Regions from separate parts of the Caballeronia sp. AZ10_KS36 genome, predicted to be linked through region 2. Evidence: predicted binding sites of a transcription regulator. Region 2 holds the regulator's gene; each other region holds the start of a gene.

Region 1 (4,372 bases), on a different contig from region 2:
CCACCGATGAGCGCCCCACGCTTTCGCAACGCCGCGCGTTACTGGCGCTCGCCGCTCGTGCCGGACGCGGACATGGTCACGGCCGAGTACTACGACCACACGTTCACGCCGCACTGGCACGACGCGTACACGGTGCCGGTCATCGAAGCGGGCGCGGAGTGTTACGACTATCGCGGCTCGCGTCACGTGGCGGAAGCGGGATCGGTACCGGTCATCAATCCGGGCGAGGTGCATACCGGCGCGCGGGCCGTCGATACGGGATGGCGTTATCGCGTGTTCTATCTGCCGGTGCCGTTCGTGGAAGCGCTCGCGCGTGAACTGTCGCCGCGCGCGGCCTCGCCGTGGTTCTCGACCGAGATCATCCACGACGACGATCTCGCGCGCCGGCTTTTGCGCGCGCACCGGGCGCTGGAAAGCCTGACGAGCGATGCCACAAACGACACCACCCGCGCCGATCCCCTCGCCGCCGAAACCGCGCTCGTCGATGCCGTGACGACGCTGCTCGCCCGGCACGCGCTGCAACGCCCGTCGTGCGGGCCGCCCGCCGCCGATGCGGCCCGCGTCGCCACGATGAAATCACGCCTCGCCGACGATTTGCTCGAACCGATCACGCTTGCCGAACTGGCGCGCGTCGTCGGGCTTTCGACCTTTCACGCGGCGCGGCTTTTCACGCGCGAAACGGGTCTCGCGCCGCTTGCGTGGCGCAATCAGTTGCGCATCGCGCGGGCGCTGCCGGCGTTGCGCGCGGGGGCGTCGATCGCGCAGGTCGCGGCGGCGAGCGGCTTCACCGATCAGAGCCACTTCACGCGGCATTTCAAGCGCGCGTTCGGCGTCGCGCCGGGGCGCTGGCGGTGAGTGCGGGCCGGCACCGCAAGAACGTACAAGCCCGCGCACCGTAACGGGCCTATCCTCCGCGAATCAGGAGGACAATCTTGAACGCACCATCCGCACCATCCGGCAACGCCATGCGGGAACTCGCCGCCGGCGCACGCGACACCATTCCGATGATGATCGGCGCCGCGCCCTTCGGCGTGATCTTCGGCACGCTCGTCACGGCGAGTCCGCTCACGCTCTGGCACGGCCAGTTGATGTCGCTCGCGGTCTTCGCGGGCTCGGCGCAGTTCATCGCGGTCGGCATGATCGCGGGACACGCGAGCTTCGCCGTCATCTGGGCGACGACCTTCGTCGTCAATCTGCGCCACGTGCTCTATTCGGCGACGCTCGCGCCCTACGTCGCTCATCTGCCCGCGCGCTGGCGCTGGGCGCTGGCCGGCCTCTTGACCGACGAAGTGTTCGCCGTCGCCTACGCGCACTATCGAGCGCGCCCGCCGGGCGAGACCGGGCCGCACTACTTCCTCGGCTCCGGCCTCGCGATGTATGTGAACTGGCAAGCGTGGACGCTCATCGGGCTCTTCTTCGGCGCGGCGTTTCCGGGGCTCAAGTCGCTCGGGCTCGACTTCGCGATGGTCGCCACGTTCATCGCGATCATCGTGCCGCAACTGGTGGCGCTGCGCTTCGTCGCGGCGGCGCTGGCTTCGGGCGTGCTGTCGTTCGCGTGGCAAGGCTGGCCGTACAAGCTCGGGCTGCTCGCAGCCGTGCTCGCGGGCGTCGCCGTGGGCCTGCTGCTCACGCTCGTCGAACAAAGGCCCCGCGTCAAAGACGCCAAGGAGCGCGCGCAATGAACTACGTCGTCCTGATTGTCGGCATGGCGCTCGTCACGTATCTGATCCGCGCCGCCGTGTTCGTGCTCGGCGAGCGGCTGTCGTTTGCGCCGGTCGTGCGCACCGCGCTCGGCTTCGTGCCGGTGACGGTGCTCACCGCGATCATCGTGCCGATGACGGTCTCGCCGCACGGCAACGGCGCCGAGCTGACGTGGCGCAATCCGCAACTGATCGCGGCGCTGGCGGCAGTCGTCGTTTGCGCGCTGACACGCCGCGCGCTGCTGACGATCGCCGTATCGCTCGGCGTGTTCTTCATCTGGCAGCTCGTCGTGCTGCGCTGAATACCGAAGCGAGGCGTCCTCCTAAAGCCCTCAAGTTTCCGGCCGGCCCGCCGTTATCTGAAACGAACGGACTCCGCCCGCGCGGCAGGCCGACAGCACTTCCCGCCATCGGGCCAGCCGAGCGCGGAACCCGGAAACCGACATGCGTCAAATCACTCTTTCGTTGCGCGATGAAACGATCGCGTCGCTGAACCGCGACTTCGAGGCGTTCCTGCGTCTGTCGCTCAAGCTCGACCCGCAGTTCGTCACGCCGTCGTTCGAGGACTTTCTGCGCGCGAAGCTGCTCGACAACGACACGCCGCTCACCGAGCAGGCCGTGCAGCGCATGCTCACGCACGGCCAGTATGCGTGGGCGAAGCGCGCGCTCGACAAGGAGTTCCCGGATGTCGTCGAAATCCTGATCCGGCAGGCGGCCGAGCACGGCTTTGCGTTTGCGATCCGCTCGGACTGGAGCGCCGAGGATCTGGTGAAAGCGTCGCGCGAATGGGCGACGGCCATCGTCACCGAAGCGAAGGGCGACGCCTCGCAGGTGGACGTACTCGCCTCGCAGATCAAGTCGGCGGCGGTGGATATCCGCGAAGTCGAACAGAAGATGCAGACGCCCGCCTGGCGGCTCGCCGATTCGCTGCGCCAGCGCGTGTTCGATGCGAAGATCGCGGTCGAAACGAACGTCGGCTCCACTGCGCGCGAGAAGCTCGGCGAGCTGCGCGCGCTGCTGCGGCTCGGCATCTTCTACGGATCGATCCAGAAACAGGAAGCGCAGCAACTGTTGGAGTATCTGCGCTCGATGCGGCCGGAGCTTTTCGTCGACGAACCCTACGACGGCTTCACGCGCTTCGCGGCGTGGCTGCGCAGCATTTTCGGAAGCGCGCCGCGCGTGCCGAGCGCTTCACGCGCCCCGCGCTGAACGAGCGACGCCCTACTCCCACATTCCCTTCAGCCGCGCGGCGATATCGATCTTCGCTTTCGCCGCTGCGGCGAGCCCCGCCGCCGTCGGCGCGGCCGCGACCGGCACCGGCGGCCATGCGCCTGCCTCGAAGTGCTGCATCAGATGCGCCGGGATGAAACGCGTGCGCTGCGCCCAGACGTGGCGATCGCCCAGATTCGTCTGGTTGTGCACGTAAAAACGCTGCGGCGTGACGATGTGCAGGTCTTCCTTCGCCCGCGTCATCGCGACATACAGCAGGCGGCGCTCTTCGTCGATTTCCTCGTCGCTGCCCGTGCCCATATCGGACGGAATGCAGCCGTCCACGCCGTTCAGCACGAACACGTTGCGCCACTCCTGCCCTTTCGCCGAGTGGATGGTCGAGAGAATCAGATAGTCCTCGTCGATGAGCGGCACGCCGGACTCGTCGCTCGTCGCGTCGGGCGGATCGAGCGTGAGTTCGGTCAAGAAACGCTCGCGCGTCGGGTACGTGGACGCGATGCTTTCCATCTGCAATACGTCGCCGATGCGGATGGCCGCGTCTTCGTGATTGCGTTCGAGATGCGGCTCGTACCAGCGGCGGACCATCTCGAATTCGGCGGGCCACGGCGATTCGCGGCCGCACAGCTTGCCCATGAGCGCGACGAAGCGCGGCCAGTCTTCGCTCGCCCGCGCGGGCGCGCCGAACGCCGCGATCGCAGTCGGCGCGCGCTCGGCCTGCGCGACGCTATCCAGCAGGCGCCCCGCAATCGCCGGCCCGATGCCCGGCAGCAGTTGCGCGACGCGAAAGCCCGCGACGCGATCGCGCGGATTCTCGGCCCAGCGCAGCACCGCGAGCACGTCTTTCACGTGCACGGAATCCAGAAACTTGAGGCCGCCAAACTTCACGAACGGAATGTTGCGCCGCGTGAGTTCGATTTCGAGCGTCGCGCTGTGATGCGCCGCGCGGAACAGCACCGCCTGCGACTTGAGCTTCATGCCCGCCTCGCGCGCCTCCAGCACCTTTTCGACGACGTAGCGCGCCTGGTCGGCCTCGTCCGCGACGGAGACGACGCGCGGCCTTTGCGCCGATGCCTTGTCGGTCCACAGATCCTTCGTGTAGCGCTCGGTGGCAAGCCCGATCACGGCGTTCGACGCTTCGAGAATCGGCTGCGTCGACCGATAGTTGCGGTCGAGCGTGACGGTCGCGGCGGGCGGATCGAAGTGCTGCGGGAAGTCGAGGATATTGCGCACCGTCGCGCCGCGAAACGAATAGATGGACTGCGCGTCGTCGCCCACGACGGTGAGGCCGCGTCCGTCCGGTTTCATCGCGAGCAGGATGGTGGCTTGCAGGCGGTTGGTGTCCTGATATTCGTCGACGAGCACGTGGTCGAAGCGGCTCGACAAGTCGGCCGCGATGCTCGGCTCGGCGGCGAGGTGCGACCAGTAGAGCAGCAGGTCGTCGT
Region 2 (4,372 bases):
CCGATCTTGGCCCGCAGCGCGTCGGGGAACACCCACTGAATATATCGGCTCGCGCGGTCGCTGTGCCCATTCGCGCACCTCGTCGATCGCCCAGCCGGCCACCGTGCTGACCAAGTCCGCAGATTGTTCGATGTCGTGCATCGTCACGAGAAAATCGCGGTTCTCCCGGGCGCTCATTGCGCGCGATGATCTCGTCGTCGAAGTCGCCAAAGCGTGGCTCGCCCTTGGCAATGATCACCGGATGGGAGGTCCCTTCTCGGTCGCGCGGAAAGTCGATGTCGAGAAAGTCGTCATGAGTCGTGATGCGCTTGCGGCTGGTGCCGTTGCGGTGATCGTGCTGCGCACCGGCTTAGTTGGCCCTTCTCGTAGCCGGATAGTGCGTCCGCTCGCCGCCGTGCGAGCGCTCGCGGGCCGTTGCTTTTTTATCCGCCCGGTTAAGCGTTTCGTGCGCCAGTCGCCGGATCAGCTCTGGGTCGAGTCCAGTCCTTTGCCCGATTCGATCGTCGGTTCCAGTCCATGCCTCATACACGAGGATTCGGCTAGGCGTCACGGCGCTGGTTCCCGCGCGGGCTCCAAGCAACCCGGACGCCCCCGATCGCAATTGACTCACTTCAACTGGTTTGCCGAAACGGGCACCGGCTTTACCGTCCATGCTGCTTCACCGCTACTCGGCGTATACGAAGGCCGTGCCATCACCTGCTCTACAGCGGCATACGGAAAGAAAAAGACAAGGGGTTGCTGGTTCGATCCCAGCCGGGCGCGCCAAGTCGCACATCTGTCGCCTCGTCGTCATCCCCCACGAACTCAAGCCTCGCACCTGCTTTGCCGTTAACCCTACGGCCGACCGCGCCCATTCCAGGCGCGTCGAACGAACAAAAACAAAATCCAGGGGTTCACATGCAGCAGGCTCACCACCCGCCACGCTGGCCTCATGCCTTCGCATGGGCGGCGCTTCGGCATCCCGAACGCGAACAAGCCACGCTGCGCGTTGTGCTCGGCGCCGTAGTTCTCCTCGCCTACGCCTGTTTCGCGTGGCTCGTCCCTTCGCGCGAAGCGTCGCTGGTCGCGCAAATCGTCGGGCTCTATGTGTTCTACGGCGCAGTCACGCTGCTGATCGTCAGCCGCATGGCGTCGCCATCGAAGAAGCGGCTCGTGGTCACGACCATTGCCGATCAGGCGCTCGTCGGCGCGGCGCTCGCCGCGGGCGGCGAGATCGCTCTGCCGCTCTTGTGGGTCGTCTTCTGGTTTCTGATCGGCTCGGGCTGCCGCTACGGCAAGCGCACGCTCGCCGTCTCCTGCGCCACCGCGATGACGGTCATCGGCGGGCTCGCGCTCTGGCAGCCGTGGTGGAACGCGAACCTGTCCGCCGCGCTCGGGCTCGCGTTGAGCGTGCTGGCGGCATCGGTGTATCTGACCGTGCTCGTCGATCGCCTCGGCAACGCCAATCGCGATCTCGCGCGTCAGGCATCGACCGATCCGCTCACGGGTCTCGCCAATCGCTACGCGCTGGAACACATCGTCAATCGCACGATGTCCGAGGCAACGCAGGACACCGTGCTGCTTCTGATCGACCTCGACGGCTTCAAGGAAGTCAACGATACCTACGGTCACGCGGTCGGCGACGTGCTATTGCAGCAGTTCGCCAACGTGCTCGCCCGCCGCATGTCCAATAGCGACACCGTGGCGCGCCTCGGCGGCGACGAGTTCGTGGTGCTCGCGCATCAGGCGCAGAGCCGCACGGCCGTCCTCGCAATCACCGAAGGCATTCACGCGGCGCTCGCGTCGATCGCGTCGGTGGACGGGCGGCCGGTTTCGGTCTCGGCGAGCATCGGCGCGTGCATGTTGTCCAGCGCGGCCGACGCGCGCCACGCCGACATCCACGCCGTGCTGCGCGCCGCCGACCGCGCGATGTATCGCGCGAAAAGTCTCGGCATCGGCAAAACGGTGTTCGCCGAAGCGCGAGACTTCGAAGCCGGCTAACGTATTACGCTTCGACGCTCGTCCACGACTGCTCGCGCAGCTTGGCGCGCAAACGCGCGACCGCCTGGCTGTGCAGCTGACACACGCGCGATTCGCTCACTTCCATCACCGCGCCGATTTCGCGCAGGTTCAGGCCGCGTTCGTAGTAGAGGCTCATCAGCAGCTTTTCGCGTTCCGGCAGCTTGTCGATGGCTTCGATCAGCGCGCCGCGCAGGCTGTCGTCGAGCAGCGCGGACAGCGGGTCCGAACGGTCGACGCAATAGCGGTCGAGGAACGGCTCGTCGTCGGCGGAGCGGTCGAAGTCTTCGTAGTAGATCAGCTGGCTGCCGTGCAGGTCTTGCAGCATCGACTGATATTCGTCGAGCGGCATCTTCATGTGCTCGGCGATTTCCACTTCGCTCGCGGCGCGGCCGAGGTTCTGCTCGACCTTGTGCACCGCCGATTCCACTTCGCGCGACGTCTTGCGCATGCTGCGCGGCAGCCAGTCGTTGGCACGCAGCTCGTCGAGCATCGCGCCGCGAATGCGCTGGCTCGCGTAGGTTTCGAACTGCGCACCCTGATCTTCCTTATAGCGGCTCGCCGCATCCAGAAGACCGATCATGCCGGCCTGAATCAGGTCGTCGAGATCGACGCTCGCCGGCATCTTGGCGACGAGCTGAAGTCCGAGCCGGCGAACGAGCGGCGCATATTTAGTCAGGACGTCCGACTGTGAGAGTTTGCCTTGGGCGTTGTACATCTGAGTCACCTTAATCTTGATCACATCGACGCCGTACTGGTCAATGCATGACTGGAAAACAACGACGCCATGCGCCCCGTCTCCCGTCCGCCCTTGTCAGCCTCGCCAACCGAAAACCGCGCGTCATTCCGGACCTGCGTCTCGCTCCCGGTCGGGGCGGGACGCATCGGCCAATGCAGAAGCTCCGCCGCGATCTGCCGGTAGTCGCGCGCCGCGGCTGTCGCCGGGAACGCTTCCACCACGCAGCGCGAGAGCTCCTTCGCCCGAGTGACGCGCGCATCCTCGGACACATACCCTGCCTGCACGAGCGACACGGCCAGATACCGGCTCGCGACGCCCGACAGGTTGTCGAACGCGACCGCCGCGTCGGCCGGGTTCTGCACGTGATTCACGAGCACGCGGAACTGGCCGATCGCATGGGCGTAGTGCAGACGCTTGATGCACGCGTACGCCTCGGTGATCGCGGACGCGGCCACCCGCGTCACGATGAGAAAGTCATGCGCCTGCGCCGCGAGCGACGAGAGCGCGCCGTATCGATCGAGCTGCGCGTCGATCAGAACGATGTCCGCCTGACCTTCGAGCAGCGCGCGGCACTGCGCGGCGTCGTGGCTGATGCGTTCGTCGCGCGGCGCGGCGAGCAGCGAGAAGCCGAACGGCGTGCGCGTCACCGCGTCCTGAAGCGCCTCGCGGCCCGACATCACCGCGGCGAGCGCCCCGGCGCCGGACGTACCGGCCAGGCGCGCAGCGGATGCCGCGTTCGCCCGCTCGTCGATCACGAGCACGTCCTTGCCATGCACGGACAGCGCCGCGCCCAGATTCACGACCGCCGACGTGCAGCCGATGCCCGCCGGCCCGCCCGCCACCGCCACCACGCGCGAACCGCCTCGCGTGAGCAGCCTTCTCAGACCTTCAGCCTGATCGAGCACGAACTTATCCAAAGCGGACCTCATGCAGTTCGGTGGTGGCGCGCGCGGACAATGCGGAGAGCAGTGCCGGCACCTCGTCGTCCTGCGGCACGAAGGGCGAACCCTCGCGCGGAATGCAGAACGCGCTCTTGATCAGAAAACGCTTGGTCGCGACGTACAGGTTCTCCGGCACCTTCTGGCCGGTCGAGACGTAATGCACCGGCAGCTTGTAGCGGATGACGGTATCGAGCACGCCGCCGAGATTCGTCGCTTCGTCGAGCTTGGTCAGGATGCAGCCCGCGAGCGGCGGCTGATCGGCCGCGCTCTTGTACGCCTGCACCACTTCGTTGAGCGTGTCGCCGTGGCTGGTCGCGTTGAGCAGCAACAGGCGCTGCACCGGATGACCCGCGCCGCAGAGCATCGAAATCTGGTCGGACACCATGCGATCGCGCTGGCTCATGCCGATGGTGTCGATCAGCACGATGTGCTTGTTGCGCAACTCCGAGAGCGCGAGTTGCAGGTCGGCGGCGTCTTTCACCGCGTGGACCGAGACGCCGAGAATCTTGCCGAAGATGCGCAGTTGCTCGTGCGCGCCGATCCGGTAGCTGTCGGTCGTGAGCAGCGCGACCTTGCTTGCGCCGAAGCGCATCACGCAGCGCGCGGCGAGCTTGGCCGTGGTCGTGGTCTTGCCGACGCCCGTCGGGCCCATCAGCGCGAACACGCCGCCGCGTTCCATCAGCGCGTCTTCGCT
Region 3 (4,372 bases), on a different contig from region 2:
CCGTGGTTGGCCTTCATCACGAACTCGTTGGGCAACTGGTCGAAGACGGTCTTGGTGAATACGGCGGGTTCGGCGATCAACGGGATCAGATACTGCGGGCCGATCTTTTGAGCGATGAAGTCGCGCACAGCGAGCTTGTCGCTGAGATCCACGTAGCGCGGATCCGGGTGCAGGCAGCGGCTGAGGATCTGTTCGTTGAAGGTGAGCGGACGCTTGAGATTGGGAAATCGCCCGATTCTGCGGCGATGCACGAAGCTCAAGAAGACGTCGTCGGGCAGAAAGACTTTAGCGCTGTCAATGAGCCTTTTCGAAAGCGACATCCGGTTACCCCCTGTAAATGTCATGTAATGTTTAGGCGCGATTCGCGGCCCACGGTGGCGGGCGCCTCGGGCTTTTTCACCGGTTAGGTGTATCCCGAAATCGTCCCAAAGGCAGTGGTCCGGCCACCGTGCGGAACCGTACACAGCACCCCAGAAACGGTTGCCTGCGGATTTTGCTTGTATTAGCCGCATCATTTCGCCGCAGCATGGAGCAAGACCGATTCCTGCTGAATGTATTGAGTCGATCGGCGTCCGGGAAGGGGGGTATCCGGTGCGTCTGCCCGAAAGACGTACAGCGACTCACGCCTTACGGCGAAAGACGCGCGCTGCGTGACTGCGTCCGACGTCTTCGTCGAACCGCAGCGTTTGAATCATCGACTGGCAAATATCGGGCGGCTGCGCACATAGGAAAATAGCGCGCCACCCATTACCTTTTTTCGAAAGCGACTTAAGCGAGTTCTAGCGTATCGGTTTCGGGCGACCTGCTTGAAACGCAAATCATTCTCGACGGTCGCTTTCATTTCGGGAAAGCAAATCAGCGAGGAAACGGCGCGACACGGTGCGTCTAGCCCGCTTTCTCTTCAGACAGATCGCCGAACAAGTCAGGCGTCGCTCCGGGCACGGGTTGCCGCGCCTGCAGATTGCCGCCCCGTACTTCTTCGAGCACAGCGGGAGGAAGCCAGAGGTCTTCCATTGCGCCAATGCCGCGTTCGATCATCTGCTGCAAAAAGAATGATTGCTTGCGTCCCGTTACTTCCGCCAGTAGCCGCAACCGCTGCTCGATTGCTGGCTCGACTCGTACCGCGACCACCTTCAACTTGTTTTCGGCGGTCCTTCTCAACTTCTGCTCCTTCGTGGCAACGAACCCGTTCCTTACACGCGCCGCACAGCTGCGAACGCAGCGGTGCTTCTACCATGGCTCGCGAGGGCGTTGCAATCCTTTTTCGATGCAACTGGTTCATTGCTCGACGAAAAACCGCGCAATGCTACTAGGTGACGGCGCGCGGCAAGCGCCCGCCTGGACTGCGGTGTTAAGAAGTTCCCTGTGTACAGCGGAGCGCCTTGCGTATGGTCCGCGCCATCATGCCAGCCGCGCTGCCGGTGTACTTGCGACCGCAATGGACCGCAGGTACGGCGTCAGCAGGAAAAGCGCGCCCGCGCGAGATCCTCGTGACCGCCATGGTGATCGCCAATGCTAAAATGATTCGTGGTACGTAGTTTTGTTCTGGAATCGACCGCGGCCTTAGAACCGGTGGACGTCGAAGGGAGAAACTCGTTCGCGACGGCTCGCGTGGCGTCGTCGCGACAATGCGGAGAAGAGCGTGCTGGCTAGCGTTCGTCCGGGCGCTGTGACGACCAGACGACGATGTTATGGCCGTAGCTGCACCGCGAAGCTAATCGCTAGCCGCTGTGGAAACTTGGTCGATACCGGAGCGGCGGCGGCGGATGCCACCGCCCAGCGATTATTTAAACTGCGGGCGGTTCAACGTCCGCTTAACGCGAAGTCGCGCGCAGGAGATCTCGCGCCGTGCCCAGCATGCCGTCGGCGATGGCGGACGAGTCGATCTTATAGCTACCGTCTTTCAATGCGGCCTTGATGGATTCCACCTTGGCAGTATCGATGTCCGACGCGTGGGAAGAGAACGCCGCACTCGAAGACAGGCTGATAGCCGAGCCGTCGCTCGCGGCGGGCGCGACCTGTTGCGCGCTGCTGGCGCTCGGCTTCGTGCCGGTGCCCGCCGCGCGCTTAACGGTGATCTGGGTCGAGGAATCTGCGCTTTTGATGGTCTGAATGTTCATGGTTTCGGTTCTCGCTGGCTTTATTGCTTAACGGTGCCTGCGTTGAAACCTTTACCATCCGACGCTTCATGCGGTCGGCCGATCGCCCCGGGAATCGCCCGAAAGCCTTATCCGACAAGGCTTCCGGCAAATTGCAACAGTTTGCAACAAAGTGTAAAAGACGCCGTTCACGCGTTCATGAAGACGGCGCCGAAGACGGACGCGCTGCGGTCGGTCGGCGCGCTTGCCTGCTGGAGCGGCGCAATCTGAGCCAGCTTGTCGGCGAGCGCAGCTTCGGAGAACGGCTTCACCACATAGCCGCTCGCACCCGCGCGGATCGCCGCGATCACGTTTTCGCGCCGGGTCTCGGCGGTCACCATCAGAACCGGAACGTCGGCGTGCTCCTCGGACTTGCGAATCTCCTGGAGTAGAGTCAGCCCGTCCATGTTCGGCATGTTCCAGTCCGTGATGACGAGATCGAACCGCTGCGTCTTGAGTTTCTCGAGGGCCGACACGCCATCGACTGCTTCGTCGATCAGCGTATAGCCGATCGCCTTCAGCATCTTTCGAATCAAACTGCGCATGGTGGTCAAGTCATCGACTACCAGCAAACGCATTTCCGTTTTAACCATCTGTCAATCCTTTCTCTCTTTTCTTTCCTGCGCATCGCCCACTGCACGCAGCCATGCGCAGCGCTAGCTCACTACGCGCTCGGGCAACGCGAGGTATCGCCCGGCGGACCGCCACTCGACCGAAGGAATTCGTCCAGCTCGAAACAAGCCTTGACGACCGCCTCGATCGCCTCTTGTGCGATATCGTTTTCCATCGCCGCCAGCCGACGGCGAAGTTCATGCAGTTGCTTGACCATGTCACCCACCTCATTCCGGACAAGAAACTCGCCCTGCGATTCTCCGTGGCAAGGCGAATCTCCGTGATTCGGCGCCTCTTGACTCGCGCGCCGGTTTGTCAGCCGCATGGCGACACCTTCCGACTCAGAACGTCGACCAGTCGCCGTCAGCGGCTGCCGCGACCGCTACCGGCGGCGCGACCACGGGCTTCGTCGCATGCGTCGCCGAGGGCGTTCTCTTAGTGACGGACGCTTGCGTCGGCTTCTGTTCGTAGCCGCCGGCCGCCGGCGCGTTTAAGGACTGCGCCGTGCGGAACACAGCGACCGCTGCGGTCAGATGCTTCGCCTGATCCTCCATGGAGCCGGCCGCTGCCGCCGCTTCTTCGACGAGCGCCGCGTTTTGCTGCGTGACCTCGTCCATCTGCGAGATGGCCTGATTCACCTGTTCGATGCCGCGGCTCTGTTCGTTCGAGGCCGATGCGATCTCGCCCATGATGTCGGTGACGCGCTTGATCGCGGTGCCGACGCGCTGCATCGTGTCGCCCGCCCTCGCCACCAGCTCGGTTCCGGCCTGAACACGGCTGCCCGAGGTCTCGATCAATTCCTTGATTTCCTTCGCCGCAGCCGACGACCGCTGCGCGAGGCTGCGCACTTCGCTTGCCACGACGGCGAAGCCCCGGCCTTGCTCACCGGCTCGTGCGGCTTCGACCGCCGCGTTGAGCGCGAGGATGTTCGTCTGGAACGCGATGCCTTCGATCATGCCGATGATCTCGGCGATCCTCGCGGAGCTGTCTTCGATGCCGGTCATCGTCTCGACGACCTGGCTGACGATGGCGCTGCCTTCGTTGGCGACGGTACTCGCGTTGTCGGCGAGACCACTGGCCTGTCGCGCGTTCTCGGCGTTCTGCTTGACGGTCGCGGTCAGCTCTTCCATGCTCGCTGCGGTTTCCTCGAGAGAGGCGGCCTGCTGTTCCGTGCGCGACGACAAGTCCGTGCTGCCCGCGGCAATCTCGCCCGACGCCGTTCGAATGACATCGACGGACTCCTTGATGCCATTCGCAAGCGACGAGAGCTTCGCGAACGCGGCTCGCACCGCCACCATCAACGTCGCGAGTTCATCGCGGCCGACGACCTCGACGCGGTGCGTCAGATCGCCCTGCTCCAGTGCCTTCATTGCCGCCAGCGCGTCAGCCAGGGGCTTGGTCACGGATCGCGTGATGACCAGCATCGCGGCGATCGCCACCAGCACCGCCGCTATCGTCGATGCGAAGGACAGCGCGACCGCTCGGTCATAGGCGGCGTGCGCGTGCTTCGCCGACTCGTCGGCCAGCTCGAACTGATGCGCGACGAGCGCGTCCAGCGCCGTGAAATATTTGGCCTGCGCGGTCGCAACCGGTCCCGCGAGTTGCGCGCGGGCGTCTTCGAT
Region 4 (4,372 bases), on a different contig from region 2:
GAAGCTGGCTCGCGCTATGGCTATAGCCTGCTGTTCGTCGTCGTGTCGTCGAGCATCGCGGCGATGGTGCTGCAATGTCTGTCGATGCGCCTTGGCATCGTCACCGGCCGCGATCTCGCGCAGTTGTCGCGCGAGCGTTACGCGAAGCCTGTCGCGAATGCGCAATGGATGCTCGCGGAGTTGTCGATCATCGCGTGCGATCTCGCCGAAGTACTCGGCGGCGCACTGGCGTTTCACCTGCTTTTCGGCTGTTCGCTGATGTGGGGCGTGGTGCTCACGGCATTCGACACGCTCATCGTGCTGGGGCTGAAGGGCAAGAACTTTCGCGATCTCGAAGCGATCATGCTCGGGCTCATCGCGACCATCGGCGTGGGATACATCGTGGAGTTGGCGCTCGTCAAACCGCACTGGCCGTCCGTCGCGGCGGGACTCGTGCCATCGTTTCACGTGCTGTCCGAGCGCGAGCCGCTTTATCTCGCCATCGGCATTCTGGGCGCGACCGTGATGCCGCATAACCTGTATCTGCATTCTTCCATCGTGCAGACACGCGTGGTCACTCGCGAGCCGAAGGATCTTGCTTCGTCGATCAGGCTTTCGCGGCTCGACACCATCGCGTCATTGATGCTTGCGCTGCTCATCAACGCGGCGATCCTGATTCTCGCGGCTTCCGCGTTTCATGCGACAGGTCACACGCAAGTGACCGAGATCGAGGACGCATACAAGCTGCTCGCGCCCATCGTCGGCAGCGGGCTTGCCGCGATTTTGTTCGCGGTGACGCTCTTCGCTTCGGGGCAAAGCTCCACCTTCACTGGGACCATTGCAGGGCAGGTCATCATGGAAGGCTTTCTGCGCCTGAAGATTCCGTGTTATCAGCGGCGCTTCATCACGCGGGCGCTCGCGCTGGTGCCTGCGCTGATCGGTGTCTATATGCTCGGCAACGGCGCGGTCGGCAAGCTGCTGGTCGCGAGCCAGGTCGTGCTGAGTCTGCAATTGCCGTTCGCGCTGTATCCGCTGATTCGCATGACGAGCGATCGCACGCTGATGGGCAGCTTCGCGAATGCGCCGCATACGAAGGTCATTGCGTGGCTGCTTTTCGTCGTGATCAGCGCGGCTAACATCTGGCTCGTCGTGCAGACCGCGACGGAGTGGTTCGCGTAAGCGCGAGGCCTACGCGAACCGCCTACCGCGTACTAAATGCGGCTTACTTGACGACAGCGACCGGCGTATTCGATTTCGCCGCGACGGCAGCGGGAATCGCAGCGTCGGCGGGCAGTGCCTGATCGACCGTGGTGCGTCCGCCATCGCGGAAGAACGCGAGTTCAGCCGCCTTGTTCAGCACGAGAATGCTGATGCGCCGGTTCGTCGGCTCGTCGATGACGTCCTTGTTGAGCGGCAGGGCGTCGGCGAGACCGCGCACTTGCAACACCTTGCCTTCGTTCATGCCGCCCGCGACCAGCGCACGCCGCGCCGCGTTCGCGCGCTCGCTCGACAGTTCCCAGTTCGAATAGCCTTTCTGGTTGCCGGAGTAGGGCACGGCATCCGTATGGCCTGCGATCGACACGCGATTGTCCACGTCGTTGAGCGATGCGCCGATGTTGGACAGAATCGTCGTCACATAGCTTTCGAGCTTCGAGCTGCCCGATGCGAACATCGGCCGCTTCAAAGAATCGACGATCTCGATACGCAAGCCTTCGCTCGTGATCGCAATGCGGATCTGATCCTTGAACGCGCGCAATGCGGGCGTGTTCTCGATCAGCGCGGTCAGCTTCTGCTTCAGTTGTTGCAGGCGCTGCATGTCGTCGACGGCGACGGCCGCGCGCGCGACGGAAGGCGGCACCGGCTGCGTCTGGCTCTTGTTGGCTTCGCCGGGACGCGAGCTGGACAGGTCCTTGCCGCCGCCGTTGATGACGCTCGTATGGGCGGAGGCGCCGCCTTCGTTGCCGAACAGCGCCGAGAGCGGCGTATTGAAGTATTGCTCGATGCCTTCCTTGTCGTACTTCGACGTGGAGCCGAGCAGCCACATCAAGAGGAAGAACGCCATCATTGCGGTCACGAAGTCCGCATAGGCGATCTTCCACGCGCCGCCATGGTGGCCGCCGTGGCCGCCGCCCTTCTTCTTGCGACGCACGACGACAGTGGGCGCGAGCACGGATTGCAACGGGTCGCGAGACGGTCTTTCAGCCATGAACGATGCTCCTTGTGTCTACGCAGAAGCGGGTCAGGCCGACTTCGGCGACTTGGTGGCGCGCACGGCGTCGTCCAGTTCCTTGAAGCTCGGACGGTCCGCCGTGAAGAGCACCTTGCGGCCGAACTCGACAGCGACCGTCGGCGCGTAGCCGTTCATCGATGCGAGCAGCACGGACTTCACGCACTGGAACGGCTTGGCTTCCGCCGCGCCCTTCGCGTTGAGCAGGTCGGCGAGCGGGCCGATGAAGCCGTAGGCGAGCAAGATGCCGAGGAACGTGCCGACCAGCGCGCCGGCGATCATCTCGCCGAGCACGGCGGGCGCAGCGCCTACCGAGCCCATCGTATGCACCACGCCCATCACCGCGGCCACGATGCCGAATGCGGGCAAGCCATCGGCCATCTTCTGAATGGCGTTCGCGGCCACCGCGCTTTCCGTGTGATGCGTCTCGAGTTCTTCGTCCATCAGGTCCTGCAATTCGAGCGCGTTCACGTTGCCCGCCGACATCATGCGCAGGTAATCGACGATGAAATCGAGCAGGTGATGATCCGCCATCACGTGTTCGTACTTCTGGAAGACCGGGCTGGACTCGGGCGCGTCGACGTCCGCTTCGAGCGCCATCATTCCTTCCTTGCGGGCCTTCTGCAGCAGTTCGTACAGCAGCGCGATAAGCGAGAGGTATTTCTCTTTGGTATATCCGCCGCCTTTGAAGACCTTCGGCAGTGCCTGCAAGGTTTTCTTGAGCGTGGACGTGGGGTTCGATACGACGAACGCCCCGATGGCCGCGCCGAAAATACACAGCAATTCAAAAGGCTGAACGAGGGCTGCCAAGTGACCGCCGACCCCCATGAAGCTCCCGATGACGGAGCCGATGACGACTACCCATCCGATAACGACAAACATGATTTCTCCGCAAATGTCCGGGCGTTGCGAGCCGTGCGCACTCGTTAGCGAAACACGCACGGCTCGCAATGCATTGTCTGCATGATGCTGGGCTTTTTAACGGCGCGGTACACGCCGACATTTAGGGTGGCGCCCGCAAACATTTCGAGGCGGCCTCCGCCAAGGTAAAACTTACGCGCGTGCTTTACGCGCAAGGTAATGGATTGCTGCCATGCGCTTCGTCTAACATCGGCGCATGGACACGACACTGACCGAAGCCAAGGCCCGCGCGCCGGGCGTCACGCCTGCCACGGTTGGCATGTTGCTGCGCGAATGGCGTCAACGCAGGCGCATGAGTCAACTGGAACTTGCCTGTATAGCGGACGTTTCGACGCGCCACTTGAGCTTTATCGAATCCGGACGCTCCGTGCCGAGCCGCGACATGCTGATCCGGCTCGCCGAGCAACTGGACGTGCCTTTGCGCGAGCGCAACGCGCTTTTTCTCGCAGCGGGCTATGCGCCGCTGTACAAGGAGCGGGCATTCGCGGACCCGGAACTCGCACCCGCACGGCGTGCCGTCGAACTCGTGCTGAAGGGCCACGAGCCGTATCCCGCGCTCGCGGTGGATCGTCACTGGACGATGATCGCCGCCAATGCCGCGCTGCAACCGCTCGTCGCAGCGGCGGATGCGTCCTTGCTTGCGCCGCCCGTCAACGTGCTGCGCCTCGCGCTGCATCCGCGCGGGCTCGCGAGCGTCATCGAGAACTGGCACGAGTGGCGCGCGCATCTGCTTGCGCGGCTGCGTCGGCAGATAGACGTGTCAGGCGACACGACGCTCGCCGCGCTGCGCGACGAACTCGAAGCGTATCCCGCGCCGCCGCACGCGGGACGCGCCGAGCGCGGCGCAACCGATCTTGTCGTCGTGCCGCTGCGCTTGCGCACGGAGCTCGGCGTGCTGTCGCTCATCAGCACGACCACGGTGTTCGGCACGCCGGTCGATGTCACGCTCTCGGAGCTCGCAATCGAAGCCTTTTTCCCCGCAGACGACGCCACCGCGCGCATACTCCATCGGGCGCACGGCGAGCGTCGCTAACGGGTGATGTGGAACCTGCTGCCGCCGCGCGAATCAATCAACAGGAGGGGAGCGGCGCGCTGCCATACGCGCGCGCCGGTGCCAGCGTCAGCTTTTGTCCAACCAACGCAGAAGGCAGCCATGATTCAGACATTCGAACACGTGATCGGCGGCGAGCGCATGCAGTTTTGCGCGAGCATCGCGGAAGGCGGCGGACCGCAGCGCGTCATCAT

Evidence for each region. Region 2 encodes FliA, which starts transcription of late flagellar genes. Its sites were predicted from a motif close to CTAAAGTTTNNNNNNNNNNNGCCGNTA; they were not measured.
Region 1: a site for FliA is predicted at 2,032-2,058, ahead of NCR35_RS11330 (DUF4088 family protein). Genes of this name have one in related genera too.
Region 3: a site for FliA is predicted at 2,149-2,175, ahead of flgM (flagellar biosynthesis anti-sigma factor FlgM). Genes of this name have one in related genera too.
Region 4: a site for FliA is predicted at 3,186-3,212, ahead of motA (flagellar motor stator protein MotA). Genes of this name have one in related genera too.

The regions. Positions count from the first base shown of each region.
Region 1 covers NZ_JALQDQ010000018.1:245,293-249,664, forward strand. The annotation lists gene NCR35_RS11315 (helix-turn-helix transcriptional regulator) at 7-855, shown strand; gene NCR35_RS11320 (AzlC family ABC transporter permease) at 966-1,682, shown strand; gene NCR35_RS11325 (AzlD domain-containing protein) at 1,679-2,002, shown strand; gene NCR35_RS11330 (DUF4088 family protein) at 2,145-2,909, shown strand; gene NCR35_RS11335 (ATP-dependent helicase) at 2,922-4,372, opposite strand, start outside.
Region 2 covers NZ_JALQDQ010000001.1:149,520-153,891, forward strand. The annotation lists partial or broken gene NCR35_RS00745 (transposase) at 1-525, opposite strand, end outside; gene NCR35_RS00750 (GGDEF domain-containing protein) at 898-1,980, shown strand; gene NCR35_RS00755 (RNA polymerase sigma factor FliA) at 1,985-2,716, opposite strand; gene NCR35_RS00760 (MinD/ParA family ATP-binding protein) at 2,737-3,654, opposite strand; gene flhF (flagellar biosynthesis GTPase FlhF) at 3,647-4,372, opposite strand, start outside.
Region 3 covers NZ_JALQDQ010000039.1:21,806-26,177, forward strand. The annotation lists gene NCR35_RS25145 (ATP-grasp fold amidoligase family protein) at 1-251, opposite strand, end outside; gene NCR35_RS25150 (YlcI/YnfO family protein) at 886-1,161, opposite strand; gene NCR35_RS25155 (hypothetical protein) at 1,389-1,538, shown strand; gene flgM (flagellar biosynthesis anti-sigma factor FlgM) at 1,815-2,120, opposite strand; gene NCR35_RS25165 (response regulator) at 2,288-2,731, opposite strand; gene NCR35_RS25170 (hypothetical protein) at 2,803-2,967, opposite strand; gene NCR35_RS29945 (methyl-accepting chemotaxis protein) at 3,092-4,372, opposite strand, start outside.
Region 4 covers NZ_JALQDQ010000025.1:369,728-374,099, reverse strand. The annotation lists gene NCR35_RS17155 (Nramp family divalent metal transporter) at 1-1,158, shown strand, start outside; gene motB (flagellar motor protein MotB) at 1,202-2,185, opposite strand; gene motA (flagellar motor stator protein MotA) at 2,219-3,088, opposite strand; gene NCR35_RS17140 (helix-turn-helix domain-containing protein) at 3,324-4,160, shown strand; gene NCR35_RS17135 (hypothetical protein) at 4,281-4,372, shown strand, end outside.